Regions from separate parts of the Mycolicibacterium monacense genome, predicted to be linked through region 2. Evidence: predicted binding sites of a transcription regulator. Region 2 holds the regulator's gene; each other region holds the start of a gene.
What was found. The regulator LexA, encoded in region 2, represses DNA repair genes until DNA is damaged. The targets are predictions, from matches to a motif close to CGAACANNTGTTCG.
Positions count from the first base shown of each region.

Region 1: the regulator LexA is predicted to act here: its motif matches at 4,049-4,062, upstream of G6N49_RS03975 (HNH endonuclease signature motif containing protein).
Region 3: the regulator LexA is predicted to act here: its motif matches at 4,623-4,636, upstream of cofD (2-phospho-L-lactate transferase).

Region 1 covers NZ_AP022617.1:806,691-816,407, reverse strand. The annotation lists gene G6N49_RS03990 (thiolase family protein) at 1-1,124, opposite strand, end outside; gene G6N49_RS03985 (SDR family NAD(P)-dependent oxidoreductase) at 1,203-1,967, shown strand; gene G6N49_RS03980 (SDR family NAD(P)-dependent oxidoreductase) at 1,964-2,704, shown strand; gene G6N49_RS03975 (HNH endonuclease signature motif containing protein) at 2,701-4,044, opposite strand; gene G6N49_RS03970 (enoyl-CoA hydratase/isomerase family protein) at 4,167-4,934, opposite strand; gene G6N49_RS03965 (acyl-CoA dehydrogenase family protein) at 4,965-6,056, opposite strand; gene G6N49_RS03960 (acyl-CoA dehydrogenase family protein) at 6,043-6,858, opposite strand; gene G6N49_RS03955 (class I adenylate-forming enzyme family protein) at 6,836-8,257, opposite strand; gene G6N49_RS03950 (2Fe-2S iron-sulfur cluster-binding protein) at 8,366-8,683, shown strand; gene G6N49_RS03945 (CaiB/BaiF CoA transferase family protein) at 8,671-9,717, opposite strand.
Region 2 covers NZ_AP022617.1:2,608,472-2,618,188, reverse strand. The annotation lists gene G6N49_RS12485 (sunset domain-containing protein) at 1-1,230, shown strand, start outside; gene lexA (transcriptional repressor LexA) at 1,238-1,930, opposite strand; gene G6N49_RS12475 (LysM peptidoglycan-binding domain-containing protein) at 2,118-2,564, shown strand; gene nrdR (transcriptional regulator NrdR) at 2,726-3,190, shown strand; gene G6N49_RS12465 (PhzF family protein) at 3,197-3,883, opposite strand; gene G6N49_RS12460 (alpha/beta fold hydrolase) at 3,919-4,941, opposite strand; gene G6N49_RS12455 (proteasome assembly chaperone family protein) at 4,993-5,997, opposite strand; gene G6N49_RS12450 (hypothetical protein) at 6,252-6,944, shown strand; gene G6N49_RS12445 (DUF4192 domain-containing protein) at 7,040-8,086, shown strand; gene G6N49_RS12440 (iron-dependent transcriptional repressor DtxR) at 8,083-8,775, opposite strand; gene sigB (sigma-70 family RNA polymerase sigma factor SigB) at 8,932-9,717, opposite strand, start outside.
Region 3 covers NZ_AP022617.1:3,422,237-3,431,953, forward strand. The annotation lists gene manA (mannose-6-phosphate isomerase, class I) at 1-590, opposite strand, end outside; gene G6N49_RS16435 (TobH protein) at 595-1,686, opposite strand; gene G6N49_RS16440 (phosphomannomutase/phosphoglucomutase) at 1,683-3,080, opposite strand; gene G6N49_RS16445 (DUF3499 domain-containing protein) at 3,154-3,576, opposite strand; gene G6N49_RS16450 (metallopeptidase family protein) at 3,710-4,132, shown strand; gene G6N49_RS16455 (WhiB family transcriptional regulator) at 4,163-4,441, opposite strand; gene cofD (2-phospho-L-lactate transferase) at 4,869-5,864, shown strand; gene G6N49_RS16465 (coenzyme F420-0:L-glutamate ligase) at 5,861-7,228, shown strand; gene G6N49_RS16470 (NUDIX hydrolase) at 7,225-7,779, shown strand; gene manB (mannose-1-phosphate guanylyltransferase ManB) at 7,761-8,840, opposite strand; gene G6N49_RS16480 (glycosyltransferase family 2 protein) at 8,840-9,717, opposite strand, start outside.

The DNA.
Region 1 (9,717 bases), 1.8 Mb from region 2:
GCGGAACCCATACCGCCGCCGGCGCACATGGCCGCGACACCGATCCCTCCCCCGCGACGGCGCAACTCGTGGACCAACGTGACCAGCATCCTGGCGCCCGTCGCGGCCACCGGGTGGCCCAGCGAACAACCGCTGCCGCTGACGTTGACCTTGGCCGGATCGATGTCGAGCATCTTGACGGTGGCCACGCACATCGCCGCGAACGCCTCGTTGATCTCGAACAGGTCGACGTCGGAGAGCGAGATGCCCGCCCGCTTCAATGCTTTCGGGATGGCCTCGACGGGCGCCAGTCCGGTGAAGGCCGGATCGACGCCGACCGACGCCCAGGCCTTCACCGCGCCGAGTGCGGGTAGCCCGAGCCGGTCACTGGCCAGCGCCAGCACCGCGGCTCCGTCGTTGGCGCCGCAGGCGTTGCCCGCCGTGATCGAGAAACCCTCGATCTCGGGGTGCAGCGGCTTGAGTGAGGCGAGCTTCTCGATGCTGGTGTCGCGTCGGGGGTGTTCGTCGGTGTCGAAGAGCCCGTAGGGCGTGTCGATGGGGACGATCTCCTCCTTGAAGCGGCCCTCGTCGATGGCCTGGATCGCCTTGCGGTGGGAGTCGAGAGCCCACTGGTCCATCTCCTCGCGGCTGACCCCGGCGCGCACGGCGGCATTCCAGCCCACGGTGATCGACATGTCCATGTTCGGGGCATCCGCACGGTCGGGGTGCGTGGGCGGGAACCAGTCGAGCATCGCGGCGTCTTTCGCGCTGCTGGCACGGCGGGTGAAGCGCGGTGTGGTGGACGCCGAGTTGACCCCGCCTGCGATCACCAGCTGGTCCATGCCCGCGCGGATGCTCGCCGCGGCGCTCTGCACCGCGGCCTGGCCCGCAGCGCAGTGCCGGTTGTTCGACAGGCCCGGCACGGAGATCAGGCCGGCGGTGATCGCGGCGTGGCGGGCGATCACTCCCCCGCCGTAGAGCCCCTCGCCGAGGACGACGTCGTCGATCTGGCCGGTGGGCAGGTCTTCGGCTGCGGCTGCGACGACGTGCTCGGCCAACCGGTAGGCGTCGGTATCGCGGAGCGTGCCCTTCATGGCGGTCCCGATGGGCGTGCGCAGCGCAGAGACGATGACGGCTTCTGGCATGAGTTGACTCCGTTTCGGCGTCGGATGAGAATAGTATTCTCTCAGGACGAGAGTCATCGTTGCAAGAAGGAGAAGCGCATGCAGATTGCCGGTAGCTCAGCGATCGTCGTCGGGGGCGCAGGTGGACTGGGTGAGGCGACGGTGCGCCGACTGCAGGGCGCCGGCGCGAAAGTGGTCGTCGCCGACCTGGCCGACGAGAAGGGTGCGGCGCTCGAGAAGGAACTCGGTGTGCGGTACGTGCGCACCGACGCAACCTCCGAGGAGTCGGTGAACGCCGCGATCGCAGAGGCCGAATCGATGGGCCCGCTGCGGATCTCGGTGGACACCCACGGCGGCCCCGCCAGCGGCGGCCGGCTGATCGGCAAGGACGGTTCACCCCTTGACCTCGACGGATTCAAGAAGACGATCGAGTTCTACCTGACGGCGGTGTTCAACGTGATGCGGCTGACGGCCGCGGCGATCGCGAAGTCCGAGCCACTGGAAGAGGGCGGCCGCGGCGTCATCGTCAACACCGCGTCGATCGCCGGGTACGAGGGACAGATCGGCCAGCTCCCGTACTCGGCGGCCAAGGGCGGGGTGCTCGGGATGACGCTGGTGGCGGCGCGTGACCTGTCACCGTTGGGCATCCGGGTCTGCACGATCGCGCCGGGGACGATCAACACGCCCGCCTACGGCAAGGCGGCCGACCAGCTGGAGCAGTACTGGGGTCCGCAGGTGCCGTTCCCCAAGCGGATGGGCCGCTCGACGGAGTACGCGCAACTGGCGCAGAGCATCATCGAGAACGACTACCTCAACGGTGAGATCATCCGCCTCGACGGAGCGCTTCGGTTCCCGCCCAAGTGAGTCTCGCCGGGAAGGTCGCCTTCGTCGCCGGCGCCAGCCGTGGCATCGGCGCGACGGTGGCGAAAGCCCTCGCCGCAGAAGGCGCCGCCGTGGCAGTCGCCGCCCGGTCCGAGCAGCCGGGCAAGTTACCGGGGACCATCCATACGGTGGCCGAGTCCATCACCGCGTCCGGCGGCCGTGCGCTACCGGTGTCGTGCGACGTCACCGATGAATCGTCGGTGGAAACCGCAGTGGCCCAGACTATTTCGGAATTCGGCGGAATCGACATCCTGGTCGCGAACGCCGGGGTGCTGTGGCTCGGCCCGATCGAGTCGACGCCGCTGAAGCGTTGGCAGCTGTGCCTGAACGTCAACCTCACCGGCGTGTTCCTCGTGACGAAGGCAGTCATCCCCCACGTGCGCGCGCGTGGCGGCGGATCCCTGATCGCGGTGACGACCACCGGCGTGACCATGACCGACCAGGGTTCGAACGCGTACTGGGTGTCCAAGGCCGCCGCCGAACGGCTCTACCTCGGGCTGGCGGCCGACCTGCGGGCCGACAACATCGCGGTGAACTGCCTGAGCCCCTCGCGCGTCGTGCTCACCGAGGGCTGGCAGGCCGGCGGCGCGGGCATGGAGATCCCACCGGAGATGGTCGAGCCCCCGGAGGCCATGGGGCGCGCGGCCGTATTACTGGCGGCCCAGGACGCCAGCGGGATCACCGGAACGATCCAACGCTCCGAAGAGGTTGTGCGCTAGTCGGGTTCGTCGTCGTCTGCCTTGTCGGTCAGGTAGCGGTGGGGGTGGAAGTGGTTGTTGATGCGGGGTTGGCCGGTGTCCTGTTCCTTGGGTGGGGTCCATTGGGTGCGGCCGTTACCGGGCCGGTGGGTGGTCCATCCGGTTTTCTCGATGAGCAGGTTGGCGGGTTGACACGCCAGGGTGAGGTCGTCGATGTCGGTGCGCCCACCCTGGGAGTAGTCGTCGGTGTGGTGGGCTTCGGTCCAGTAGAACGGCACGGTGCAGCCGGGGTGGGTGCAGCCTCTGTCGCGAGCGAACAGCGCGAGGCGTTGGGCGGTCGACGCCGTGCGGCGGGCGCGGCCGAAATACAAGATTTCTTCGGTGTGGTCATCGAACACCGCCAGGTAGTGCCGCGAGTGGGCGGCCATGCGGATCAGATCCCGGATGGGGATCTTGTTGCCGCCGCCGGTGTGGGCCCACCCGGCGGCACGTTCAAGCTCGCTGAGCGTCATCGTCGCGACGATGCTGGCGGGAACGCCGGCGATGTGACCAAGGGACCCCGACTGCACATGGTCCCGCATTGCTCGGGTGAGGGCGTCGTGGTTGCGCTGGCCGGTGGTGCGGTCGTCGCGGCCGGTGTGGGCGTCATCGTGGGGCAGGTTGGTGCCGGGGGCGGCGTATTTGGCGGCGATGACGTCCCAGTGCGCGCGGGCTTCGGGGGTGAGCCAGCCCGAGACCCGGCTCATCCCGTCGGCCTGCTGGCGCCCGACGGTGAACTCACGGCGGCGTTGCTGGGTCTGGTGGTCAGGTTCGGCGCCGTCCTGATCGATGAACCCCAGCAGGGTGTCGGCGACCTTGCGGAAGTCCTCGGGCCGCAGTGCGCTGGCGTGACCGACCAGGTCGCGTTCGTAGCGGTCGCGGCGCTCCCAGGACACCCATGCCGGCAGTTTCTTGACGAACTCCTGAATGATCCGCACATGGGCGGTGCCGATGTCGCCGCGGGCGACCGCATCCGCGGTGTGGGCCAACTCGGTCTGCACCCGCTCCCCGGTCAAGGTGTAGCGCGGCCCCAACTGGCGCGCGTCGGTGAGCCGCTCGCCGGCGGTTTTGTCGGAGATGCGCAGGCTGCTGGTGAGCAGTTTCTTCAACGATGTGGCACCCCAATCCCGGGGGTTGGCCTGATCGACCAGGCGGGCGGTCAACGCGTGGTCGATCGCCAGATCGCGGCGGTGGCCACGTTCGCGCAGTTCGATGACTTCCAGGGTTTGAGCGGCGCTCAGCGAGTCCACCGGCAGCGCGGCGAGTGCGGCGCGGGCGGCTTCGAATTCGGCGAATGCCGCGACGACTGCTGCCCCATCCATACTTCGAACACTAGTTCGAACCACCGACAAAACGGCCGGCGCTGTGACTGTGGAAACCACTGTGACGAAAGAGGTTTCGAGACTCGGCGCGGGTGCGCAACTGCTGCGAAATCCGCGGCGCGTCAGTTGTTCTTGGCGTTGAGCTTTCCGACGATCGTGCGGAAGTCCTCCGTCTGGAACGACTGCTCTTCTGCGGTGTTGGCGTAGTCGAGGCTTGCCAGCACGGCCCGCTCGAGGTGGATGTTGAGCAGCCGCTTCGTCGACTCGAGCGCCTGGCGCGGCATCTGCATCATCTTCTCCGCGCAGGCGATGGCCTCGGCGAGCGGATCCTCGACGATGTGGTTGGCCAGGCCCAACTCGGCGGCGCGCTGCGCCGGGATGCGGGTTCCCGTCATGGCGAACTCCTTGGCCAGCAGCAGGCTGATGTGCAGCGGCCACGTCAGCGGACCGCCGTCGGCGGCCACCAGGCCCACCTGCACGTGCGGATCGGCGAAGTACGCCGTCGGCGCCATGTAGACGATGTCGCTCAAGGCGACCAGGCTGCAACCCAATCCGACGGCGGGCCCGTTCACCGCGGCCACCACCGGAATCCGGGTGCGGGTCATGCCGAGCACGATCTCGCGACCGTGCAGGATGGTCTTGGCCCGCAGCCTCCCGTCCTTACCCAGCTCGTCGAGGTAGGCGAAGTCACCGCCGGCCGAAAACGCCCGTCCCGCACCGGTGATCACCGCCGCCCGCGCGTCGAGATCCTCGTTGAGGCGCGGCCACAGTTGCGCCAGGCCACAGTGCAACGAGTCGTTGACCGCGTTGAGCGCATCGGGCCGGTTGAGCGTGATGATCCGCAGCGGACCGTCCGCGGTCACTTGGATTTCGTCAGGCATGTCGTACATGTCAGGCTCCTCTGCTCTTCGCGCGGGCGCTCATCGCACTCCCAGTCCCAGGATTCGTGACGCGATGATGTTCTTCTGGATCTGCGACGTCCCACCCATCACGCTTTGCGCGCGACTGTAGAGGTAGGCGCTCAACAGGTCCGGATCCTTGGTTCCGCTGACCGAGAGCGCGGCGTGGCCCACCGACTGTTCGGTCCACGTCATCAGCAGCTTGTCCAGCGAGCCCTGCGGGCCGTGGGTGATGCCGTCGAGCTGCTCGGACAGCCGGCGGCGGACGTGCAGCCGCAGCATCTCGGCCTCGACCGCCGCCCACACCAGATCCTCCGGCGGCCGGCCGTCGACCCGGGCGGCCATCTGCCGCACCAGCTTTCCGTACCTGGCCGAATAGCCCAGCGTCGACGGTTCGCGTTCGTGGCTGACGACCGTCATCGCCAGCGCCCAACCCTCCCCCGGCGCGCCGATCATCTGGTCGGCGGGCACCACGGCGCCGTCGAATGCCACCTGTCCGAATTCGGTTGTCACGCCGTTGATCATCTTCAGCGGTCGCTGTTCGATCCCCGGCTGGTGCATGTCGACGATGAACGCCGAGATGCCCTTGTGCCGCGGCACTTCCTTGTCCGTGCGGGCGAGCACCAGACACCAGTCGGCGATGTCGGAGTAGCTCGTCCAGATCTTGTGGCCGTGGATGAGGTAGTTGTCACCGTCGCGCGTGGCGGTGGTGGTCAAGGACGCCAGGTCCGAGCCCGCGCCCGGTTCGCTGAAGCCCTGGCACCAACGCTCGGTGCCGTTGATCATCCCCGGCAGGAACCGCTGCTGCAGTTCCTTGCTGCCGTGGTGTCCCAGGCCGACGACGAGGTAACCCAGGCTGGGCCGCGGCGGGGCGCCGGCGCGTGCGAGCTCCTCGTCGACGATGACGTCGTAGACCGGCGGGAGGTCCTGCCCGCCGAACTCGCGCGGCCACGAGGTGCCGAAGAACCCGGCGGAGTACAGCGCCTGATGCCACTCCCCCTGCCGCGCCCAGTAGTCGTCACCGGAGGCCGCGAAGGCCTTGGCGTTGTCGGTCAGCCAGTTCCTCAACCTGTCCCGGAAGGCTGCCTCTTCGGGTGAATCACGAAAATCCAAGATCGATGTCCTCCAGACGTACCGGCCACAATTCGGTCGAAGTCAGAACGCGCCGCAAGTACACGTGCGCAAGGCATTCCCAGGTGTTCCCGATGCCGCCGTGCACCTGGATCGCGGTCTCGCACACGGTGCGTGCGGCACGGGCGCAGTAGAGCTTGGCGTACCGGCCGGCGCGCACCGCCTCGGCGCCGGGAAGTTCGTCCACCGCCCATGCGGCGTGGCGCTGGATCGACACCGACCCCTCGATCAGCGCGAGGCCCTCGGCGAGCAGATGCGCGATCGCCTGGTAGGACCCGATCGACTTACCGTACTGTTCACGGACTTTCGCATAATCGACGGCCAGCGCGTGGGCGCCCCTGGCCGCGCCGAGGATGTCGGCCGACGTGGTGGCCAGCGCGAGGGCATGCCAGCGCTGCGCGTCTTCCGGGGAGAGCTCGGAGAGTTCGGCGGGCGCTTCGGACACTCCGGCCGCACTCCCCGTCAGGTCGACATCTCCGGGTGCGCCGGCAGGCGTCGACGGTGCGCGGCCCAGTAGCCGGCCGAGGTCGTCGGACAGGGCGGGGCCGAGGAACGGCACATCGACCAGGCCGCGCCCGAATTCCTCCGCCACGACGGCGACTTCGACGCCCGACGCGCCGTCGGAACGCAGCGCCCGCCACCCCGTCGATTCGACCGTCTTCTCCAGACGGGCGAGCCGCGCGGAGTCCGCGAGATCGGCGACCGAGCCCGGCCCGAGATCGTCGGCGAGTTTGGCTGCGGCGTCGCGCAATTGCTGCTGTTCAGCTGTCAGACGTACATCCATGCTGCTCCTTCAACACTCGGCGCAGGACCTTCCCGGAAGGCAAGCGCGGAATCGCCGGGACGAAGACCACCCGGCTCGGTCGCTTGTAAGACGCCAGCGTTCCGGCGACGAGTTCGGTCAACTCGTCGGCGGGGACGTCGCTGTTGGTGGTCACGGCGGCGACCACGGCTTCGCCGTCGGTGGGGTGGGGTTCGCCGAAGACCGCACAGTCCTCCACGGCGGGGTGTCCGTGCAGCACCGCCTCGACCTCGGCCGGCGCCACTTGGAAACCCCTGACCTTGATCATCTCCTTGGAGCGGTCGGTGATCCGCAGCCAGCCCTCGGCGTCGAGGCGTCCGACGTCGCCGGTGCGGTACCAGCCGTCGGCGAACGCCGCCGACGTCGCTTCCCGCGGCAGGTAGCCGGCCATGACCGAATCCGACCGCACCTGGATCTCCCCCACCTCGCCCGGACCCAGTGGCGTGCCGTCGTCGAGCGACACGATCCGCACCCGCACACCGGGCACCGGCTTGCCGACGGTGTCCAGTCGCGCACCGGTGACGGGATTGGCTGCGATGACGGGCAACTCGGTGGTGCCGTAGGCGGCCACCCACTCGACTCCGGTGCGCCGGGTGACGTCGTCGGCGACACTCTTGGTGACCGGCGTGGCGCACCACATGATGTAGCGCAGCGACGACAGGTCGTAGCTCTCCAGCTTCGGGTGCGCGGCCAGTGCCAGCGCGATCGGCGCGACGGCCATCTCGATGGTGATCCGGTCGGATTCGACGTGGTGCAGCATCGTGTCGATGTCGAAGCGGGGGTGCAGGCGGAGCCAGGTGCCCGTCTCGAGCGCCATGACGATGTTGAGAAGGCCGAGGATGTGCGACGGCGGCGTCATGATCTGCATCCGGTCGGCCGACGACAATTCCAGTGCGTCGCGCCAGTGCCGCACCGCGGCCGCGAACGCGCCGTGCGTGTGCCGGACGGCCTTGGGCATCCCAGTCGTTCCGGAACTGAACACGAACAGCGCGTCGGCGCCGGGATCGACGGCGTCGAATTCGCGGCGCCCCGGTGTGACGGGTTCGTCGAGGTGCAGCATCGGCATGTGCTCGGCGAGGACCGGATGGTCACCGACGGCGTGACTGGGCCGGGTCAGCTCCAGCGCGTGGGCGACCTCGGCGTGTTTCCACGCGGGGCTGATGAGTACGGCGGCGGCGCCCAGGTTCCAGATTCCGCGCAGTGCGGCAACGAATTCCGGCCGGTTCGACGACATCATCGCCACCCGGTCGCCCGCCCGGACGCCACGCTGCTCCAGGCTGGTCGCCATACCGCTGGCGAGCGCGTCGAGTTCGTTCAGGGAGTACTCGCGCTCCCCGAAGGCGAGGGCGGCAGCATCCGTCACGTGTCGGCCATCGCTCACCGCCGCCGGACCCCTCCTGGACGCCGTACATTGCACTTGAGAACAGCCTATCATTTCGGGAGAATAGAGTTCTCCATATATCAGAACCACCATGCTCGAAGGAGTCACATGACGGCCGATCCGATGCCCGCGGTGCCCGACGGCGGGGCCGGCACCGAGGTCACCATCGTGCTCGACCGCAAGACGCTGTCGGTGGCCCAGGTGCCCGGCGAAACACTGCTCGAGAGCGCACGCAGGGCCGGTATGTCGCCGCCGTTCTCCTGCGAGGCCGGCAACTGCGGGACCTGCATCGCCAAGCTCACCGAGGGCACCGCCACCATGCGGGTCAACGACGCGCTCGACGACGACGAGGTGGCGGACGGATACGTGCTGACCTGCCAGGCGGTTCCGGACACCGCCAGAGTGTCGGTCACCTACGACGACTGACCGGTGGCCGCCTCCGGAAGTTGTGGCGGCGGGCGGTAATCGGGTCGGTAACCGGCGATGCGGATGGGGCTGCCGACCAACCGGAAGTCACCGGCGGTCACGAGTGCCTCCGGTGTCTCGTCGAGCGCGTCGGGTAACCCGCGAACGGCCGCGGCCGGGATGCCGAGGGGGCGCAGGCGCGCCTCCCATCCCTTCGCGGTGTCCTTCGCGAGCGCCTCGGTGACGACGGCGAGCACCTCCTCACGCTGCGCTGCCCGTTCGGCCATGGTGGGGTAACCCTCGAGCCCGGCCTCGGACGCGAACAGCCGCCAGAACCCGTCGTGGGTGATGAACAGCGCCAGATAACCGTCGGCGGTCGGGAACAGTTGCGCCGGAACGTAGAACGAATGCGCGCCGTTGGGATGGCGACGCGGCGCCACCCCGTCGTTCAGGTATGCCGCCGCCCGGTAGTTCAGCTGCGAGAGCATCACATCGCGCAGGGAGACGTCGACCTGTCCGCCGCGACCGGAGACGATCATCGCGAGCAGACCGAGGGCGGCGGTCAGCCCGGTCGAGTTGTCGGCCGACGAATAGCCCGGAAGCGTCGGGGGGCCGTCGGGCTCGCCGGTCATCGCCGCGACGCCGGTGGCCGCCTGGATCACGTAGTCGAACGCCGGATCGTCCCCGCCGTCCAACCCGAACCCCGTCATCGCCACGCACACGATCTTGTCGTTGTGCTTCCGCAGCGCCTCGTAGGTCAAACCGAGGCGGCGGATCACCGACGGTTTCATGTTCACCAGCAGCGCATGCGATTCCGAGACCAACTCGCCCAGACGTCGTTGCCCGTCGGCGGACTGCAGATCCAGACAGACGCTGCGCTTGTTGCGGTTGAGGCTGGCGAAGTAGCTGTCGCTGACCTGGCGCGAAATCTCACCGCCGGGCGGCTCGACCTTCGTCACCTCGGCACCCAGGTCCGCGAGCATCATCGTCGCGTACGGGCCGGCCAGCATGACACCGACCTCGAGGATCCGGATGCCGGCCAGCGGGCCGTTCAC
Region 2 (9,717 bases):
AGCGAAGCCGACGGCGGGCTCGGGTCGAACAGCCGCATCAGCACGTTCGCCGCCAAGGACGAGCCGGTCATCTTCTGGACCCCCGACTACGGCGCCGTGATCGTGCGGGGCGCGATGAACGCGGGGTGGTCGAAGCTCGACGGCGCGAAGGGCCCGCTGGGCGCGCCCATGGCCGATCAGACCGAGAACGGCGACGTCGTCACCCAGCGGTTCAGCGAAGGGGTGCTGTCCTACGACCGGTCGACGGGCAGGTTCAGCACCGAGCCGGCGAATCTCGCCGCACGGCTCGCCGGATTGGAGGTGCCGGGCGAGGACGTGCCGAACGCACCGGCGGAGCCGCAGTCCTCGGCCGCCGAGGACGACGGTGAGTGGTTGAGCTGGCGGTGGAACTGGTGGTGGCTGCTCGCGCTCATCCCGGTGCTGCTCGTGGTCGGTCTGATCGTGGGGGCGGCGCTGTGGAGGCGCCGACGCGACGACCGGGACCACCACTTCCGCGACGACGAGGACATCTTCGCCGACGCCGCGCGATACCGGCCGTCCGACGGTGGCCCGTCGGACGACGGCGAGGGCGCCGACGAGCACGGGCGGTATCTCGGTGGCTACGGTGCGCCGGCGACAACGGCGAACCCGTGGGACCCCCGTGCCGACTCCGCGGACGAGGCCGTTGCGGCCGACCGGCCATCCGCGCCCGACCGGCCATCCGCGCCCGACCTCTTCGGAGGGCAGGACGATCCCGACTCGATCGACACCGCGCCGACGCGTATCGAGGCGCCGATCAGCGACGAGGAGCGTGCGCAGTCCGCGTTGGAGGAGCCCTCCCTGCCCGCGCCCACGCTCGGGGGGTCGACCGCGCCGGAGCCGGCGGACATCGAACCGGCCGACGTAGGAACGGCTGACGAAAAACCGGCGGACATAGAACCGGCTGACGAGGAACCCACGGACGAGGCATCGTCGGTGCCCGGGGCGTTCGTGGTGGCTCCCTTCGTCGACGATGCGCCGAGCGGCAGGCATGCGGCCATCGACATCGACGAGCCGACGCCCGGCCGCACCGCGATCCAGTTGGCCGTGGACGCTTCGGGTGTGGCGCCGACCGGTTACCCGGTGAAGGCGGATACCAGGACGGGCCTGTACTGGGTGCCGGGCAGCCGTGGCTACGACGACGCGGTCGCGGAGATCTACTTTGCCAGTGAGGAGTTCGCCCGCACCAACGGGTTCGTCCGCGGCGACTGAGCCGGCGTCAGATCTTGCGGATGACCGTGACGACCTTGCCCAGCACCGCCGCGTCGTTACCGGGGATGGGCTCGAACGCGGGGTTGTGCGGCATCAGCCACACCTGACCGCGGCTGCGTTTGAAGGTTTTCACGGTGGCCTCGCCGTCGATCATGGCCGCGACGATGTCGCCGTTGTCGGCGACGGCCTGTTGCCGGACGACGACCCAGTCGCCGTCGCAGATCGCGGCGTCGACCATCGAGTCGCCCACCACCTTGAGCAGGAACAGCGACCCCTCGCCGACGAGTTCGCGCGGTAGCGGGAACACGTCCTCGACCGCTTCCTCCGCCAGGATCGGCCCTCCGGCGGCGATCCGGCCGAGCACCGGTACGAACGTCGGTTCGGGTAGCGCGTCGCTGCCCGCGACGTCCGTGGTGACCACCGGCGTCGCCGGCTCGTCGGACAGGCGTACGTCGACGGCGCGGGGCCGGTTGGGGTCACGCCGCAGATAGCCCTTGCGTTCGAGTGTGCGCAGCTGATGCGCCACCGAGGACGTCGACGTCAGGCCGACGGCGTCGCCGATCTCCCGGATGCTCGGGGGGTAGCCGCGGCTGGTCACCGAGGCGCGGATGACCTCGAGGATGGTGCGTTGTCGTTCGGTCAGGCCGGCGTCTGCGCCGCGGCGCCCGCCGGTCCGGGTCTCGCTGCTGTCGTCGCTCATGGGCCTGAATCTAGTCGCCCGACGCCCGATGATCAAACATGTGTTCGACGCGTGTCGTGGTCGGACGGACTTGTCGGACCCCTCGCTTATCGTCGGCAACAGTTCGATCACACGTTCTATCCATCGAACACCTGATCGACTACATTCGAACACACAGGCGAACACCCACCAGGGAAGGGGCACGCACATGACGATCCTCGAAGTGAGGCAGACCCAGCAGCATCCGGCCGCGCGCGGGGTGCGCCGCCCGGTCGACGCCCGGCGGCCGCGGGCAGGTCGGCCCGCCGGGGCGGCGCTGCGCCACCGGGGCAACGGTGTGCTGGTCTCACGTGCCTCGCACCGGCGCCGTCCCATCACGCCCGCGACGACGGTGCTGCTCGCACTGGTGGCCGCCGGCATCACGGTGTGGCTGGGGCTGGTCGCGAACCTGGGCGGCGTCGCGGGCCAGCAGGCGCCCGTACCCGCTGACCTGGCCGTGGTGCAGGTGCAGATGGGGGAGAGCCTGCATCAGGTCGCGCAGCGGGTCGCCCCCGACGCCCCGGTCGGTGCGGTGGTCGAACGGATCCGCGAGCTCAACCAGCTGGATTCGGCGGCCATCGACGCCGGGCAGACGCTGATCGCCCCTGTCGGCTGACGTGCGTCGTGGACAGTGAATCGTGGTGCGGGGCACCGTCGCTGCTCTGCGCGCCGGATACGGGGTGGCCCTGGGCCCGCGCCGTCGGCGGTGGCGATGGCACCCGAGTAGGCTCGGAGAGGTTCGAAGGACGAACCCGGTGGTCTGGCGAAGGAGCGGTGATGCACTGTCCGTTCTGCCGTCATCCTGATTCGCGCGTCGTCGACTCCCGTGAGACCGATGAAGGTCAGGCGATCCGGCGCCGCCGGTCCTGTCCGGAGTGCGGCCGGCGGTTCACCACCGTTGAGACCGCGGTGCTCGCGGTGGTCAAGCGCAGCGGTGTGACGGAACCGTTCAGCCGCGAGAAGGTCATCAAGGGTGTGCGCCGGGCGTGCCAGGGGCGCCAGGTCGACGACGACGCACTCAATCTGCTCGCCCAGCAGGTCGAGGATGCGGTCCGGGCGACCGGTTCACCGGAGGTTCCCAGCCACGAGGTGGGCCTCGCCATCCTCGGGCCGCTGCGCGATCTCGACGAGGTCGCCTATCTGCGCTTCGCCTCGGTGTACCGATCCTTTGAATCCGCAGCAGATTTCGAGCGCGAGATCGAAGCCCTGCGCGCACACCAGGACGTCACGCGGTCGGGCTGAGAGAGGTCAGTCCACGCGGCGCCCGGCGTCGGCGACGACCCGCCCGGCGATGCTGACCCACCCGTCGGGACTCCACACGGTGTGGATCACCGAACCCTTGCCCTGCACGATCGTCAGATCGCGGCTCAGGTAGTCGGTGATGCGCACGGCCGCAGCGCCGGTCGCCTCATCCTCCGGCACTCCGAGATCCGGGGCGAACATGCGCGCGCGGATGTGCCCGGCATCGCGGTCGGTCCACGTCCACAGGTAGTGGTGGGCGTCGTCGGAATAGTCGCCCGGATCGGCGGCGGCCAGGACCTCGGTGGAGGACAGATCGTGGATCGCGAACTCCGGCGCCCAGTCGGAGCGCGCCCTGACCACGGTGAGGTCGCCCTCGTAGCCGACCTGCACGATGCCGGCCGGAACCTGCAGGGTGTGCACCGGCAGCCCGTTCTCCCGCAGCCACCACGCCGCGCCGACCGTGGGATGCCCGGCGAACGGAAGTTCGGTGGCAGGGGTGAAGATCCTGATGTGGGCGGTCGTCGCACCGGCCTGCGGGATGTCGACGAAAATCGTTTCGCTGTAGCCGAGTTCACGGGCGATGCGCTGCCGGTCGCCGGGATCGACGGCGGCCGCGTCGACGACGCCGAGCGGGTTGCCGTGGTTGCCGTCGGGATCGGTGAAGACACGCAAGACCTGGACATCGATGGCCATGCGCCGATGCTACGTGTTCGGCGGTGACGGGGCGGTCAGGTCGCGCTGCGTTCGTCGCTGCCCATCGCGTCGAGGACCGCGACGCGGGTGTCGACGGACCCGCTGATCGCCGATTCGCTCAGGCCGGTCCGCAACAACTGGCGCAGGAGTTCCTGGTCGTGGTTGGCCGGCTCGGTCGAATCGATGAAGCGCTCCACGATTTCGACGAACCGGTCCGGATCGTCGTGGAAGGGGAAGTGTCCGGCCCCCTCGAAGACCTCCAGCCGGGATCCGGGCATCGCCGCGTGCGCCAGCCGGGCATGGCTGACCGGGATCACCGAATCGTGGGTGCCCCAAACCAGCTGCACCGGAACGGATTCGGTGAGATAACACCGGTCGAGCATGGTGACCACCTGACCGCGCCAGTCGACCACTGCGCGCAATGTCCTGGCGAACGCCGATGACGCCGTCGGTTCGGGCAGATCGGCGAGTATCCGCATCATCTCGGCGAGATCCCGGCCCATCTTGGTGGTGCCGAGCACCGTGCCCGCGAGCCGTCCGGCGACCTGCAGCGTCGGCAACACCAGCGGCAGGCGCAGCAGTGCGAGCGCCTCACTTCCCATCGGCAGGGAGGCCACCCGCAGGGCGATGTTGACGTCCTTGGTGACTCCACCGGCGCCGACCAGGATGAGGCGGTCGACGAACTGCGGGAACTGGTAGGCGAACTGCATGGCCACGCCGCCGCCCAGCGAGTGGCCGACCACCGTCACCCGGTCGATGTCGAGGACGCTGAGCAGATCCCGCATGCCGTTGGCGTAGGCGGCCACCGAATAGTCCGCGCGCGGTTTGTCCGACTTGCCGTGTCCGAGCAGGTCGGGTGCGATGACGGTGAAGCGCTGCGCGAGTTTGGTCTGCACCGTGTTCCACGTCGTGGAGTTGTCGCCGATGCCGTGGATCAGCAGAATCGCGGGACCCTCGCCGGCGATCCGGAAGGCTCGGCGGTATCCGTGGATGGTGCGGTAATGCAGCGTGGGCGTCACGTCGCGGACCGGGCGGAGGTTGGGTGTGCGGTCAGTCAATTCGCCAACCTCGTCATCGGGCCGCGAACACTCCGGCGGCGTGCGGTCTGTTCAGCTACGGTCCTCGCCGTCGGAGAACCCGTCCCGGTACCGGTCCTCTTTGTCCTTCTCGCCGGCCTGCTGCGCGAGGAACCGTTCGAATTCGGCGCCGAGTTCGTCACCGCTTGGGAGGTCTTCGTCGTGCGCGAGCAGCGACCGGTTCTCTTGAGCGGCGACGAACGCATCGTACTGGCGCTCCAGTGCGGTCACCACCTGAGCAACCTCGACGCTGGCCTCGACCTGCTCGTTGATCTTGGTGTAGACCTCCGCCCCGGCCTCCCCGAGTGCGGTCAACGGGATCTGCAGTGCCGCCGTCTTGGCGACCTCGGCGAGCAACGACTCGGCCGCGGGCGGGTACGCCGTCTGGGACAGGTAGTGCGGCACGTAGACGGTGTAGCCGACCACCTCGTGGCCATGCTGGGCCATCCGGAACTCCAGCAGGCTCGACACACTCGCCGGTACCTGCACCTCGCCCACCCACGGTGTGTGTTCGGCGATCAGCTCTTTGTTGTTCGAATGTGCAGTCATGGTCACCGGCCTGGTGTGCGGTACCGCCATCGGGATCGAGCCCAGCCCGATGGTCTGGCGGACGCCGAGCTGTTCGGCCAGCAGTCGGACCGCGGTGATGAACCGCTCCCAGCGCAGGTCCGGTTCCATCCCCGCCAGCAGGAGGAAGGGTGTGCCGACGGTGTCGTGCATGGCGTAGAGGTTGAGTTCGGGTTCCTCGTAGGCGGAGAAGTGGTCGGTCTTGAACGTCATCAGCGGCCGACGCGAGCGGTAGTCGAGGAGTTCGTCGATCGCGAACGACGCGACGAGTTCGGTGTCGAGGCTGTTCTTGAGGTGCGCGGTGGCCAGCCGGACCACGTGACCGGCATCCGAGAAGCCTTCCAGCGCATGGAGCAACACCGGTCCGCGCCCGTCGGCCGCCGACAGCTGCGGAGCGGGGAACTCCAGCTCGTACATGCCGGTCTGCTCCGGTTGGTACTGCTGCTCTGGGATGTCTGGATGGTCTGCCATCTCGTTCGCCTCCTCGCCGCGGTGTCAACGCCTCTAACAACGTCGCGCCGTGACCATAAGTGTCCCGCATTTTGCGGTGCCCACTGACGCGGGTACCGCACCCGGGCCCCATACGGTACGGGTGATACCGCGTGCCATGCAGGATGCCCGGATCGGCCTCGGCTGAACCGGTTGTCGCCGTCGGGCACCCGACTGTGACCGGGGGGCGTTCCGCCCGGTGCGCCTGACCCGCACGGTGGCGACGCGGTGAGACGATGACCGCAATGGACGGCGTGCTCGTGCGGGGTGCATCGGGTGCGGTGGTGGCGCTCGCGGGCGTGCTGCTGTGCGGGTGCGTACGGGTCACCGACGGCACCGCGTCGCTGGCCGCCGATGCGAAACCCGTCGTACTCGCCGATGCGCTCCTCGAACCGTTGCGCTTCCCACCGGCCTACCGGGCGGCCGTCCTCGACCCCCAGGCCACCGGTGAGGCCGTCGCCGCCGTCGAGGGTGTGCCCGTCGGCGCCGCCGTCGAGCCGCCCGGATGCGCACCGCCCCGCGTCGGACCGGGACCCGAGCACGCGGTGGCCGCCCAGGGTGTCGACTCGGCCACCGGGGCCGCGCTCACCGTCATCCTCACCCGCACCGATACCGCGCTCTCCGCCCGGCGTGACCAAATCGCCCGGTGCGCGGCGCTGACCGCCACCGCGGGCGAGGTGGTCAGCACCGTCGACACCGTGTTGCTGGCCCCGCCGCCGGTGGATGCCGACGAGTCGTTGGCGAGCGAGGCCACCATCCTGCGGTCCACCGAACCGGCGGTGCGGGTGCTGACGTTGAGCGCCCAGATCGACGAGGCGCGGCTGACCGTCGCATGGCTGAACAACGACCCCGCCGTCGAACCGGACACCTCCGCGCTCGACGTCCTGTTCACCGACGCGCTGCTGACACTGCGGCGCGCCGCCCGGTGACGCCCGAATTCCCCAGCGGCGAATTCATCCACAGATGAGGCCGGCGCAGAGGTCGCGGCGGCCGGACTGACGGCGGGGGCCGCCACTGTTCGAGCATGACCACATCGCATACCCCCGACTTCGAACTCGACCGTCCGGGCACGCTCATCGCAGCCGTGCCCGCCGTCCTTGGCTTCGTGCCCGAGATGTCCCTCGTGCTGATGACCGTGGAACGCGGCGACCTCGGCTGCGTCCTGCGGATCGACCTGGGTGACGACATGGAGGAACAGATCGCCCACCTCGCCGAGGTGGCGGCGGCCGGCCGGCCCGACGGCGCGGTCGCCGTGATCGTCGACGAGCACGGGGCGGGCTGCCACCCCTGCAACGACGACTACCGGGAACTCTCCGATCTGCTCGCCGAGCAACTGGCCGCCTGGGATATCGCGCTGCTCGGCGCGCACGTGGTCGACCGGGTTGCCACGGGCGGGCGGTGGCACTGCGCCGACGGTTGCGGCCGCGGCGGTGTGATCGAGGATCCGTCGGCGTCGCCGCTGGCGGTGGCCGCAGTGCTCGACGGCCGCAGGCTCTACACCCGCCGGTCCGAACTGCAGGCGGTGGTGGCCGCCGACCCGGAGCGCAGTGCGGAACTGTCCGAGCTGATCTCGGCCGGTTCGGAACGCTTCGGCACGATGACCGACGGAGAGGCCTGCGCGGCGATCGAGGAAGCGCGGGCCGCGGCGGCGCACGTCGCCGACGGCGGTGCGTTGTCCGACGGAATGGCCGCGCGGGTGGGCCGCGCACTGCGCGACGTGCGGGTGCGGGACACCCTGTTCGCGCTGGCCGTTGGGAAGGACGCCGACCGGGCCGAGGCGCTGTGGGTGACGCTGGCGCGTATCTTGCCCAACCCGTGGCGCACCGAGGCGCTGGTGTTACTGGCGTTCTCCGCCTACGCCAGGGGCGACGGACCACTGGCCGGTGTGTCGCTGGACGCCGCGTTGCGCGTCGACCCCGGCCACCGGATGGCCGGAATGCTCGATCAGGCGCTGCAGTCCGGGCTGCGTCCGGAACAGATCCGCGAACTGGCCGTCACCGGATACCGGCTGGCCGAGGAACTGGGTGTGCGGCTGCCGCCGCGGCAACGGATACGTCGCCGCGCGGGTTAGACCTTCTCGACCTTGACGGCGTGGGCCATGTGGTGCGGCAACTCGACCTGTTCATGGCCGGGGATCACGATGTTGACCCCGCCGTGGTCGGCGGACTCGACGGTGACCCGGGCGTTGGGCACCACACCGGCGTCCTTGAGCCGCGCGATGAGGTCGGCGTCGCCCTGTACGTGTTCGGTGAGTTGGCGGACCACCACCGCGACCGGCATCCCGGCCGGCAGTTCGGTGAGCCGGACGAGGTTGACGACCTCCGCCCGCGACAGCGAGTCGAGCCCGAGTTCGGACAGGCCGGGGATCGGGTTGCCGAACGGGGAGGTGGTGGGGTTGTCGAGCACCTGGACCAGGCGCCGCTCGACGTCCTCGCTCATCACGTGCTCCCAGCGGCAGGCCTCGGCGTGCACTTCCTCCCACGGCAGGCCGATCACGTCGACCAGCAGCCGCTCGGCGAGGCGGTGCTTGCGCATCACCGCGATGGCGAGTGCGCGGCCCTTCTCGGTGAGCTCCAGATGCCGGTCCCCGGCGACCTGCAGCAGCCCGTCACGCTCCATGCGCGAAACGGTCTGGCTGACCGTCGGACCGCTCTGGTCGAGGCGCTCGGCGATGCGCGCGCGCAGCGGCACCACGCCCTCTTCCTCGAGGTCGTAAATGGTGCGCAGGTACATCTCAGTGGTATCGACCAAGTCGTTCATTCGGCGCCTCTCAAGACCCTCTGTCGTGTCGAGTCTACCGGTTGACCCGCCTCATCTGCGGTCTCCATCGGCGACGACACACACGGCCGGATGTCGGGTTGACGACATCGTGCCCGCCGGTGTGATCGGCGGGCACGATGCATGTTGGGGTTTCGGTCAGCTCGCGTAGGAGCGCAGTCGGTCGGCGCGTTCGCCGTTGCGCAGCTTGGCCATCACTTCGCGCTCGATCTGGCGGACCCGTTCGCGGGAGAGCCCGAAGAGCTTGCCGATCTGGTCCAGCGTGCGCGGCTGCCCGTCGTCGAGTCCGAACCGCAACCGGATGACCTGCTGCTCACGCTCGTCGAGCGTGGCCAGCACGTGCCGGATGTCGGTGTGCAGCAGTTCCGAGATCACCGCGTTCTCCGCCGACATCGCCTCGGCGTCCTCGATGAAGTCGCCCAGCGGGGCCTCTTCGTCGCTGCCGACCGGCATGTCCAGGCTCACCGGATCGCGGCTGTGCTCGAGCAGATCGGCGATCTTCTCGGCCGGGATCCCGGACTCCTCGGCGAGTTCCTCGTCGGTGGCCTCGCGGCCCAGGTTCTGGTGCATCTCGCGCTTGATCCGGGCCAGCTTGTTGACCTGTTCGACCAGGTGCACAGGCAGCCGGATGGTGCGGCTCTGATCGGCCATGCCGCGGGTGATGGCCTGACGGATCCACCACGTCGCGTACGTCGAGAACTTGAAGCCCTTGGTGTAGTCGAACTTCTCCATGGCGCGGATCAGACCGAGGTTGCCCTCCTGGATGAGGTCGAGCAGCGGCATGCCGCGGCCGGTGTACCGCTTGGCCAGCGACACCACGAGGCGCAGGTTGGCCTCGAGCAGGTGCCGGCGGGCGGCCTCGCCGTCGCGGACGACCGCGGCCAGATCGCGCTTGCGGCTCTCGCCGAGACGCTTCTTCGTGTT
Region 3 (9,717 bases), 810 kb from region 2:
AGATCCGGCTGGGGTGCGGTGATCCACGTGGTGAACAACGCGCGCAGACCGTCGGGTTCGGACTGTCCGTGCAGGAGGTTGACGAACGGGTCCAGTTCGGGCACCCCGAGCGCGCGCATCAGGTCGACGGTGCGCGCGACCGGACGGAACCCGGCCAGCGCCTCGAACCGGTCGAGCGCGACCAGCAACTCGGGTTTGTGGCTGCGGTCGCGGTAGTTGCGCATCGGCGCCGACACCGGGATGCCGAGGCGCTCCTCGCGGTCGTAGCCCTCGGCGGCCTGCTGCGCACTCGGATGGGCCTGCAGCGACAACGGCTCGTCGGCCGCGAGCACCTTCACCAGAAACGGCAGCGTCTCGCCGAACCGGTCCACGACCGCGGCACCCAACTGGCCTGCGGGGTCGGCGCGCAGCGCCTCGAGCAACGAGACCTCACCGGCTTCGCCCTGCAGATACGCCGGATCACCGGGATGCGCACCGAACCAGAGTTCGGCCTCCGGATGTGGTGTGGGACTTGGCCTTCCGGTGAAATCGGCAATCGCCGTCCGCGAACCCCAGGCGTAGGTCCGCACTGCTCCCCTCAGCAGATGCACTCGATCAACCTCGAACCAGTCGCAGATAGACCGCGGTCATCTCCAACCGCACCGCCAATTTCGCCAATTGCTGTTCCATCCCCCTGCCGCCGGCCGCAGCCCCTCCTGGCTCCGGTCCGTCGGGTACATCTTCGGCGTTGACCAGGTCGAGGTCGTCGTATCCGCTGACCCGCGCCGTCACGGTCGGACGCTCCGCCTCGGTGGTGAGGACGAACGTCCGCGCGCGCCGTGGCAGTGGCCCGTCGAGTTCCTCGTCATGAAACAGCGAGGCTCCGCCATGGCCGGACCCGGCGGCGCCGAACCCGCTGCGCAGCGCCACCAGCACGTCGCCGAGGCCGACCGCGGCCACCGTCTCCTGCGCCACCCGCAGCAGCACCGCGGCGCCGTGCCGAGCCAGCGCAAGCGTGGTCGCGTTGTCACCGGCGAGGACGACGTCGCGGCCCGACATGCGTTCGGCCAGCGCCTTGGCGGGGTTCGTGACCAGTTCCCGTGCCGCGCTGTTGCGCAGCGCCTCGGCGTCGAGTTCGTCGGCGAGTTCGCCGAGATCCACCCGCAGACCCGGAGCCACGACCTGCAGGACGGCCAGGCCCGCCGCGAGATAGCGCGACAGACCGAAGTCGTCGGGCACCCACAGGCGCGGTGCGAGCGCGACCGCGCGCCCGGCCGTCGCGTCCCGCAGCGGTCCCTCGTAGGGGGCCACCACCACGACGCGGGCACCCCGGCGCACACCGGTCGCGGCCGCCGCCACCAGCGCGGGGTCGGCCGGATCGTCGCCGGCCAGCACGATGACGTCGAGCGCGCCGATCCAGGGCGGCGCCTCGGCCACCGTGACGATCGGGGCGGCAACGACGGCGCCGAACGCGGCGGCCAGGACTGCACCGGCGGTTTCGGCGGTGCCGCGGCCCGCCACCCAGATCACCGTGCGCGGCAGCTGACCCGAGCGCAACGACTCGAGCAGACCCTCGTCGAGCGCGGCCGCCGTGGCGCGCACCTGCGCACCGGCCATCGCGGCCGCCCTCAGCAGACCGTCGCGGTCGGCGGCCAGCAGGGCCTCTCCGTCGTCGAGGTCCACCACGGCAGCCGATGATCCGGTCACGTCGATGTCCTGCCCGGTTCGGCGTTCTGGGCCCGCACGGTCTCGGAGACCTGCCCGACCACCTCGTCGACCTCCTCGGCGGTCCGCGCTTCGACGTTGAGGCGCAGCAACGGTTCGGTGTTGGAGGTGCGCAGGTTGAACCACTGACCGCCGCCGAGGTCGACGGTCACCCCGTCGAGGTGGTCGATGGAGTGGATGCGGGTACCGAACGACTTGAGCACCGCCTCCACACAGGCGGGCGCGTCGGCGACGGTGAAGTTGATCTCGCCCGACGCCTCGTAGCGCTGGTAGTCGGCCATGAAATCCGACAGCGGGCGGTCCTGTTCGCTGAGCGCGGCCAGCACGTGCAGGGCGGCCAGCATGCCCGAGTCCGCACCCCAGAAGTCCCGGAAGTAGTAGTGCGCCGAGTGTTCGCCGCCGAAGATCGCGCCCGTCTCGGCCATCAGCGCCTTGATGTAGGAGTGCCCGACGCGTGAGCGGACCGCCGTTCCGCCGCGTTCGGCGACGAGTTCGGGAACCGCCCGCGAGGTGATCAGGTTGTGGATCACCGTCGCACCGATCTCGCGGCCGAGTTCGCGCGCGGCCACCAGCGCGGTGACCGCCGACGGCGACACCGCCTGGCCCTTCTCGTCGACGACGAAGCAACGGTCGGCGTCACCGTCGAAGGCCAGACCGATATCGGCGCCGACGGCGACGACGTGCGCCTGCAGATCGATCAGGTTGGCCGGATCCAGCGGGTTGGCCTCGTGGTTGGGGAAGGTGCCGTCGAGTTCGAAGAACAGCGGCAGCAGGGTGATCGCCTCGATGGGGCCGAGGACCGCCGGCGTCGTGTGGCCCGCCATCCCGTTGCCCGCGTCGACGGCGACGCGCAGGGGACGCCGCCCGGGGATCTCCACCAGCGACCGCAGGAACGCGCCGTAGTCGGTCAGCACGTCGCGGTCCGACGCGCTGCCGCGCGGTCCGTCGTGGGCGGGGACGCCGTCGATGACCTGCTCGGCGATCTGCGCCAGCCCGGTGTCCCGGCCGACCGGTTTGGCCCCGGCGCGGCACAGCTTGATGCCGTTGTAGGCGGCCGGGTTGTGGCTGGCGGTGAACATCGCGCCGGGGCAGTCCAGCAACCCCGAGGCGAAGTACAGCTGATCGGTGGAGGCCAACCCGATCCGCACCACGTCGAGGCCCTGGGCCATCGCGCCCTCGGCGAATGCCTCCGACAGCGCGGGTGAACTCGACCGCATGTCGTGGCCGATCACGATCTGGGTCGCGCCGTCGGCGACCAGCCGTGCGAACGCCGCGCCGACGTCGGCGACGAACCCCTCGTCGAGTTCCTCACCTACCAGGCCACGAACGTCATACGCCTTGATGACGCGATGCACCGCCGCAGCCGGCCGAGACATACAACTCCTTGGAGTCGGGGACTTTCCGTCAGCCTATCCGCACCGGAGGGATCGTTCGCGTGGCTATGACGCCCTACTCGGCGGGGTCGGGCAGCACGCGCAGGTGCCCGCGCCTGCGGCCGGTCGGCTCGGGCCGCCGCACCGGCGGCGCCAGCAACGCTCCGCTCTGGGCCCCGCTCGTGGGATCGGAGAATCCGGGGACGACCGCGCCTGCGGTCGGCCCGGTCGAATCGCGGCCTTCCCGGACCGCATCGGCCAGGGCGACGAGGTCGTCGTCGTCGGTGTGTGAGGGCAGCGGTCCGGCGTGGCGGACCAGTTCCCATCCGCGCGGTGCGGTGATCCGGCCGGCGTGGCCGACGCACAGGTCCCACGAGTGCGGTTCGGACACGGTGGCCAGCGGGCCGACGACAGCGGTGGAGTCGGAGTAGACGAACGTCAGCGTCGCCACCGCATAGTGGGGGCACCCGGGCCTGCAGCAGCGACGGGGAACATTCACGAACGGAAGGCTATCGCGGGACAAACGCCGCGTGGTGCCGGACACGCGCAGCGGCGGACCCGCCGATAGCCAACCGTTACGATCGGTGACCGTGGCCGAGCGCAACCGCTGGAGATCACGCCGCGGTCGCGAGATGCGCGGCCCGCTCCTCCCGCCGACGGTGCCCGGGTGGCGCAGCCGCGCCGAGCGGTTCGACATGGCGGTGCTGGAGGCCTACGAGCCGATCGAGCGGCGGTGGCAGGACAGGGTGTCCGGACTGGACGTCGCGGTGGACGAGATCCCGCGCATGGCGCCGAAGGATCCCGAGAGTGTGCAGTGGCCGCCGGAAGTGGTGGCCGACGGGCCGGTGGCGCTGGCTAGGCTGATACCGGCCGGCGTCGATGTCCGCGGTAACTCCACGCGGGCGCGAATCGTGTTGTTCAGGAAGCCGATCGAGCGCCGGGCCAAGGACTCCGACGAACTCGCCGAACTGTTGCATGAGGTGCTCGTGGCTCAGGTGGCCACATATCTGGGGGTCGAACCCTCGGTCATCGACCCGACGATCGACGACGACTGAGGCGGCCCCCACAGAGGGGTCCGGTTGGGATCAGATGATGCCGCGCTTGAGGCGACGGCGCTCGCGCTCGGAGAGCCCGCCCCAGATTCCGAAGCGCTCGTCGTGGGCCAGCGCGTAGTCGAGGCACTCGTCCTTGACCTCGCAGCCCATGCAGATCCGCTTCGCCTCGCGAGTCGAACCACCCTTCTCGGGGAAGAACGCCTCGGGATCGGTCTGAGCGCACAGGGCGCGCTCCTGCCACAGATCGTCGGCGTCCTCGGGTTCGGCGTCGACGCGTTCCGGAACCAGACTCAGCTGAGGCCGACTCATGGCCCCCATCGGTGCGGCTCCGGTGTCGGTGTGTGGCGCCCCGCCGACGGAGCCGAGTAGCCGGTTGTCGAACCGGACTACGCGATCGAATTCGCTTTGCTCAAAAGACATTTCCCGCCCCTCCTCACTCGGTGTCGTAGATCCACGTGGCCCCACTCAGGACTGAAGGGCCGGCCCAATTCGAACAAGTGATCGAATCTCGGTCTGCGACACCGAAATCGGCTGGCCAAACCGGGAAATGACACTGGTGTGATTACACACGGGCGGAAGGCTGCGGTCAAGCGCTGGAACAGGAATTCATACCACCTCGTGACACTTCCGCGGCGCGTCGGAAATCACGGCGTGTCCCGCCCGTGACGTACGGCATCCCCGGCGGCCGCGGGAGCGGTGCGACCCCACGGTTGGCGAGCGCCTAGTCTCGTTCGATGTGAAGGTCACGGTTCTGGTCGGCGGCGTCGGTGGGGCACGCTTTCTGCTCGGGGTGCAGCACCTGCTCGGTCTCGGCCAGTTCGCCCGCGACGACGCCCGGGACCCCGACGCCCACGAGTTGACCGCGGTGGTCAACGTCGGTGACGACACGTGGATGTTCGGTGTGCGGATCTGCCCGGACCTCGACACGTGCATGTACACCCTGGGCGGTGGCATCGACCCCGACCGCGGATGGGGTCACCGCGACGAAACGTGGCACGCCAAGGAGGAACTCGCCGCCTACGGCGTCCAGCCGGACTGGTTCGGACTCGGTGACCGCGACCTGGCCACCCATCTCGTCCGCAGCCAGATGCTGCGCGCCGGCTATCCGCTGTCCCAGGTGACCGAGGCGTTGTGCGACCGATGGAACCCCGGTGCCCGTCTGCTGCCCGCCAGCGACGACCGCAGCGAGACCCACGTGGTGATCACCGACCCCGACACCGACGAACGCCGCGCCATCCACTTCCAGGAGTGGTGGGTGCGGTACCGGGCGAAGGTGCCCACCCACAGCTTCGCGTTCGTCGGCGCCGACAAGGCCACCACCGCACCCGGCGTCACCGACGCCATCGCCGACGCCGACGTCGTACTGCTGGCGCCGTCCAACCCGGTGGTCAGCATCGGCTCGATCCTGGCCATCCCCGGCATTCGCGGCGCCCTGCGGTCCACATCGGCCAAGATCATCGGCTACTCGCCGATCATCGCCGGAAAACCGTTGCGCGGCATGGCTGATGAGTGTCTGTCCGTGATCGGCGTCGCATCGACCTCCGAAGCGGTCGGCCGTCACTACGGCGCCCGGTCGGGCACCGGCATCCTGGACGGATGGCTGGTGCACGAGGGTGACAGCGCGCAGATCGACGGCGTGCAGGTCGAGGCGGTGCCGCTGTTGATGACCGATCCGGCGACCACCGCCGAGATGGTCCGCGCCGGTGTGCGCCTGGCCGGGGTGACGCTGTGACCGCACACGGCGGCTCCGCCGCGCCGACCGACCACGGCTCGGCCGCGGCGGTGGAGATCCTGCCGGTGCCGGGGTTGCCGGAGTTCCGGCCCGGTGACGACCTGGCCGCCGCACTGGCAGCCGCCGCACCCTGGCTGCGCGACGGCGACGTCGTGGTGGTCACCAGCAAGGTGGTGTCCAAGTGCGAGGGCCGCATCGTCGCCGCACCGGAGGACCCTGAGGAGCGGGATGCGTTGCGCCGCAAACTCGTCGACGACGAAGCCGTGCGCGTCCTCGCCCGCAAGGGACGCACGCTGATCACCGAGAACGCCATCGGGCTCATCCAGGCGGCCGCCGGAGTCGACGGTTCCAACGTCGACACGACCGAACTCGCCCTGCTGCCGGTCGACCCCGACGGAAGCGCCGCACACCTGCGGACCGGCCTCGCCGAACGACTCGGTGTCACGGTGGGAATCGTCATCACCGACACCATGGGACGCGCGTGGCGCAACGGTCAGATCGATGCGGCGATCGGCGCCGCCGGCCTGGCCGTCCTGCACGGATACGCCGGCGCGCGTGACGCGCACGGCAACGAACTGCTGGTCACCGAGGTGGCCGTCGCCGACGAGATCGCCGCCGCCGCGGACCTGGTCAAGGGCAAGCTCACCGGCATACCGGTGGCCGTGGTGCGCGGATTGACGTTGGCGGACAACGGATCAACGGCGCATGATCTGCTGCGCCCCGGCGAGGACGACCTGTTCTGGCTGGGCACCGAGGAGGCCATGGCGCAGGGCCGCGCCGAGGCTCAGCTGCTCCGGCGTTCGATACGCCGGTTCAGTGCCGACCCCGTGGCTCCCGAGATGATCGAGGCCGCCGTCGCCGAGGCGCTCACGGCTCCCGCGCCGCACCACACGCGGCCCGTCCGCTTCGTCTGGGTGGGCGACCACGCCACCCGCATCCGTCTGCTCGACCGGATGAAGGACCGCTGGCGCGACGATCTACTCGCCGACGGGCTTTCGGCGGACGCCGTCGAACGCCGGCTGGCGCGTGGCCAGATCCTCTACGACGCACCGGAACTCGTCATCCCGTTCCTGGTGCCCGACGGCGCGCACGACTATCCGGACGACACCCGCACCGCGGCCGAGCACACCATGTTCACCGTGGCGGTGGGCGCCGCCGTCCAGGCGTTCCTCGTCGCGCTGGCGGTGCGCGAGGTCGGCAGCTGCTGGGTCGGCTCGACGATCTTCGCCGCGGATGCGGTGCGCGCGGAACTGGACCTGCCCGCCGAGTGGGAACCGTTGGGCGCCGTCGCGGTCGGCCACCCCGCCGAGCCGCAGGGCCCCCGCGATCCTGTTCTGCCAGAAGGGCTCCTGGTGCGCCGGTGAGCCTGCACGCATCGGCGGTCGACATCCTGACCGACTGGGTCGCCCCCGACCCGGCGCAGGATTCGTTGCGTCACGCCGTGATCGCATTCCTCGCCGCACGACCCGACGGATGCCTGCGCGCCTGTGTGCCCGGCCACGTCACCGCCTCGGCGCTGGTGCTCGACCATGCCGGCACCCACGCGGTGCTGACGCTGCACCCACGGTTCGGCCGCTGGCTGCAGTTGGGCGGACACTGTGAACCCGACGACCCGGACATCGTCGCCGCCGCGCTGCGTGAGGCCGCCGAGGAATCCGGCATCGACGGGCTGGTCATCGACCCCCGGCTCGCGACCGTGCACGTTCATCCGGTGACCTGCTCGCTGGGCGTACCGACACGTCACCTCGATCTGCAGTTCCTCGTGCGCGCACCGGAGGGGGCGCAGATCGCGCGCTCGGACGAGTCGCTGGATCTGCGGTGGTGGCCGCTCGACGCGCTGCCCCCGGACACGGACTTCGGGTTGGCGCAGCTGGCCGCCGAGGCGCGACGTCGCGGTCAGACGTCGGTCGAGTAGCGGATGCCGCCGTCGGGGATCTTCACTCCCGGCCACACCCGCGCCCCACGCAACAACTCACAGCGCGCGCCGATGTCGGCGCCGTCGCCGATGACCGCGTCGCGGATCAGGGCCCGCGGACCGATCCGCGCGCCGAACCCGATGATGGACCGCTCGATCACCGCGCCGGCGCCGACGCGCACACCGTCGAAGATCACCGCGCCGTCGAGCCGCGCGCCCGCACCCACCTCGGCGCCCCGACCCACCACGGTGCCGCCGATCAGCAGCGCGCCGGGTCCGACGGCCGCACCGTCGTGGACGAGGTTTTCGCCGCGGTGTCCCTCCAACGCCGGCGACGGTGCGATCCCGCGAACCAGGTCGGCCGAACCGCGCACGAAGTCCTCGGGGGTGCCCATGTCCCGCCAGTACGTCGCGTCGACGTACCCGCAGACCCGCAGGCCGTCCGACAGCAGACCGGGGAACACCTCCCGTTCGACCGAGACGGCGCGGTCGCGCGGAATGCGGTCGATGACGGAACGCTTGAACACATAGCAGCCGGCGTTGATCTGGTCCGTCGGCGGATCCTGCGTCTTCTCCAGGAACGCGGTGACCACACCGTCGGCGTCGGTCGGCACGCAACCGAAGGCCCGGGGGTCGCCCACCCGCACCAGGTGCAGGGTGACGTCGGCGTCCTTGCTCACGTGGCTGTCCAGCAGCGCGCGCAGGTCACAGCCCGACAGCACATCGCCGTTGAACACCATCGCGGTGTCGTGGCGCAGCTTCTCGGCGACGTTGGCGATCGCACCGCCGGTGCCCATCGGCTCGGATTCGTACACGTACTCGATCTGCAGGCCGAGCTTCGAGCCGTCACCGAACTCGGCCTCGAAGACCTCCGCCTTGTAGGACGTCCCGAGTATGACGTGCTCGATGCCCGCCGCGGCGATGCGCGACAGCAGGTGGGTCAGGAACGCCAACCCGGCCGTCGGCAGCATCGGTTTGGGCGCCGACAGCGTCAGGGGACGCAGCCGGGTGCCCTGCCCGCCCACCAGTACGACGGCGTCGACCTCAGCCGGATTCACCATTACCTACCCCCCTTTGGCCTGATTTCGCCCTGACTGCGCCGCGCTTTGCGCACCACCAGACCTGCTCGCACGGCCAGCGCGCCCTTCATCGCTCCGCGCAGCGGCGCCTGCCACCGGCGCGGATATCGATCAGACAAGAAAGTGTAGGTGCTGCGATGGTGGGCAGCCAGGTTGCGGGCCGGGTCCCGGCCGGTCGAATGCCCCTTGTCGTGGAGGATCTCCGCCGACGGCACGTACACGTTGAGCCATCCGGCCTTGCCGAGACGATCACCAAGGTCAACGTCCTCCATGTACATGAAGTACCGCTCGTCGAACCCGCCGATCTCGGCGAACGCCGCCCGGCGCAGCAGCAGGCAACTCCCCGACAACCAGCCGACGGGCCGTTCGCTGGGCTCGGCGCGGTCCTGGCGGTAGGCCGCGGTCCACGGATTGGACTTCCAGAACGGGCCGACCACGGCGTGCATCCCGCCGCGGATCAGGCTGGGCAGGTGCCGCGCGGACGGATACACCGAACCGTCGGGGTCGCGGATCAGCGGTCCGAGCGCACCGGCCCGCGGCCACCTGTCCGCGGCCTCCAGCAGCAGATCGATGGAGCGGGGGCCCCACTGCACATCCGGGTTGGCGACGATGAGAAATTCCGACCGTTCCGAGTCGAGCGAGGCGACCGCCCGGTTGACCGCGGTGCCGTAGCCGAGGTTGCCCCCGGTGCGCAGAAGCCGGGTGTTCGGATAGCGCTGCACTGCCTGCTCCGGCGCCCCGTCGGTGGATCCGTTGTCGGCCATGACGACCGAGACCGGCCGATCGGTGGCATGCGCCAGCGTGGCCAGGAACCGGTCGAGGTGCGGGCCCGGCGAGTACGTCACCGTGACGACGACCA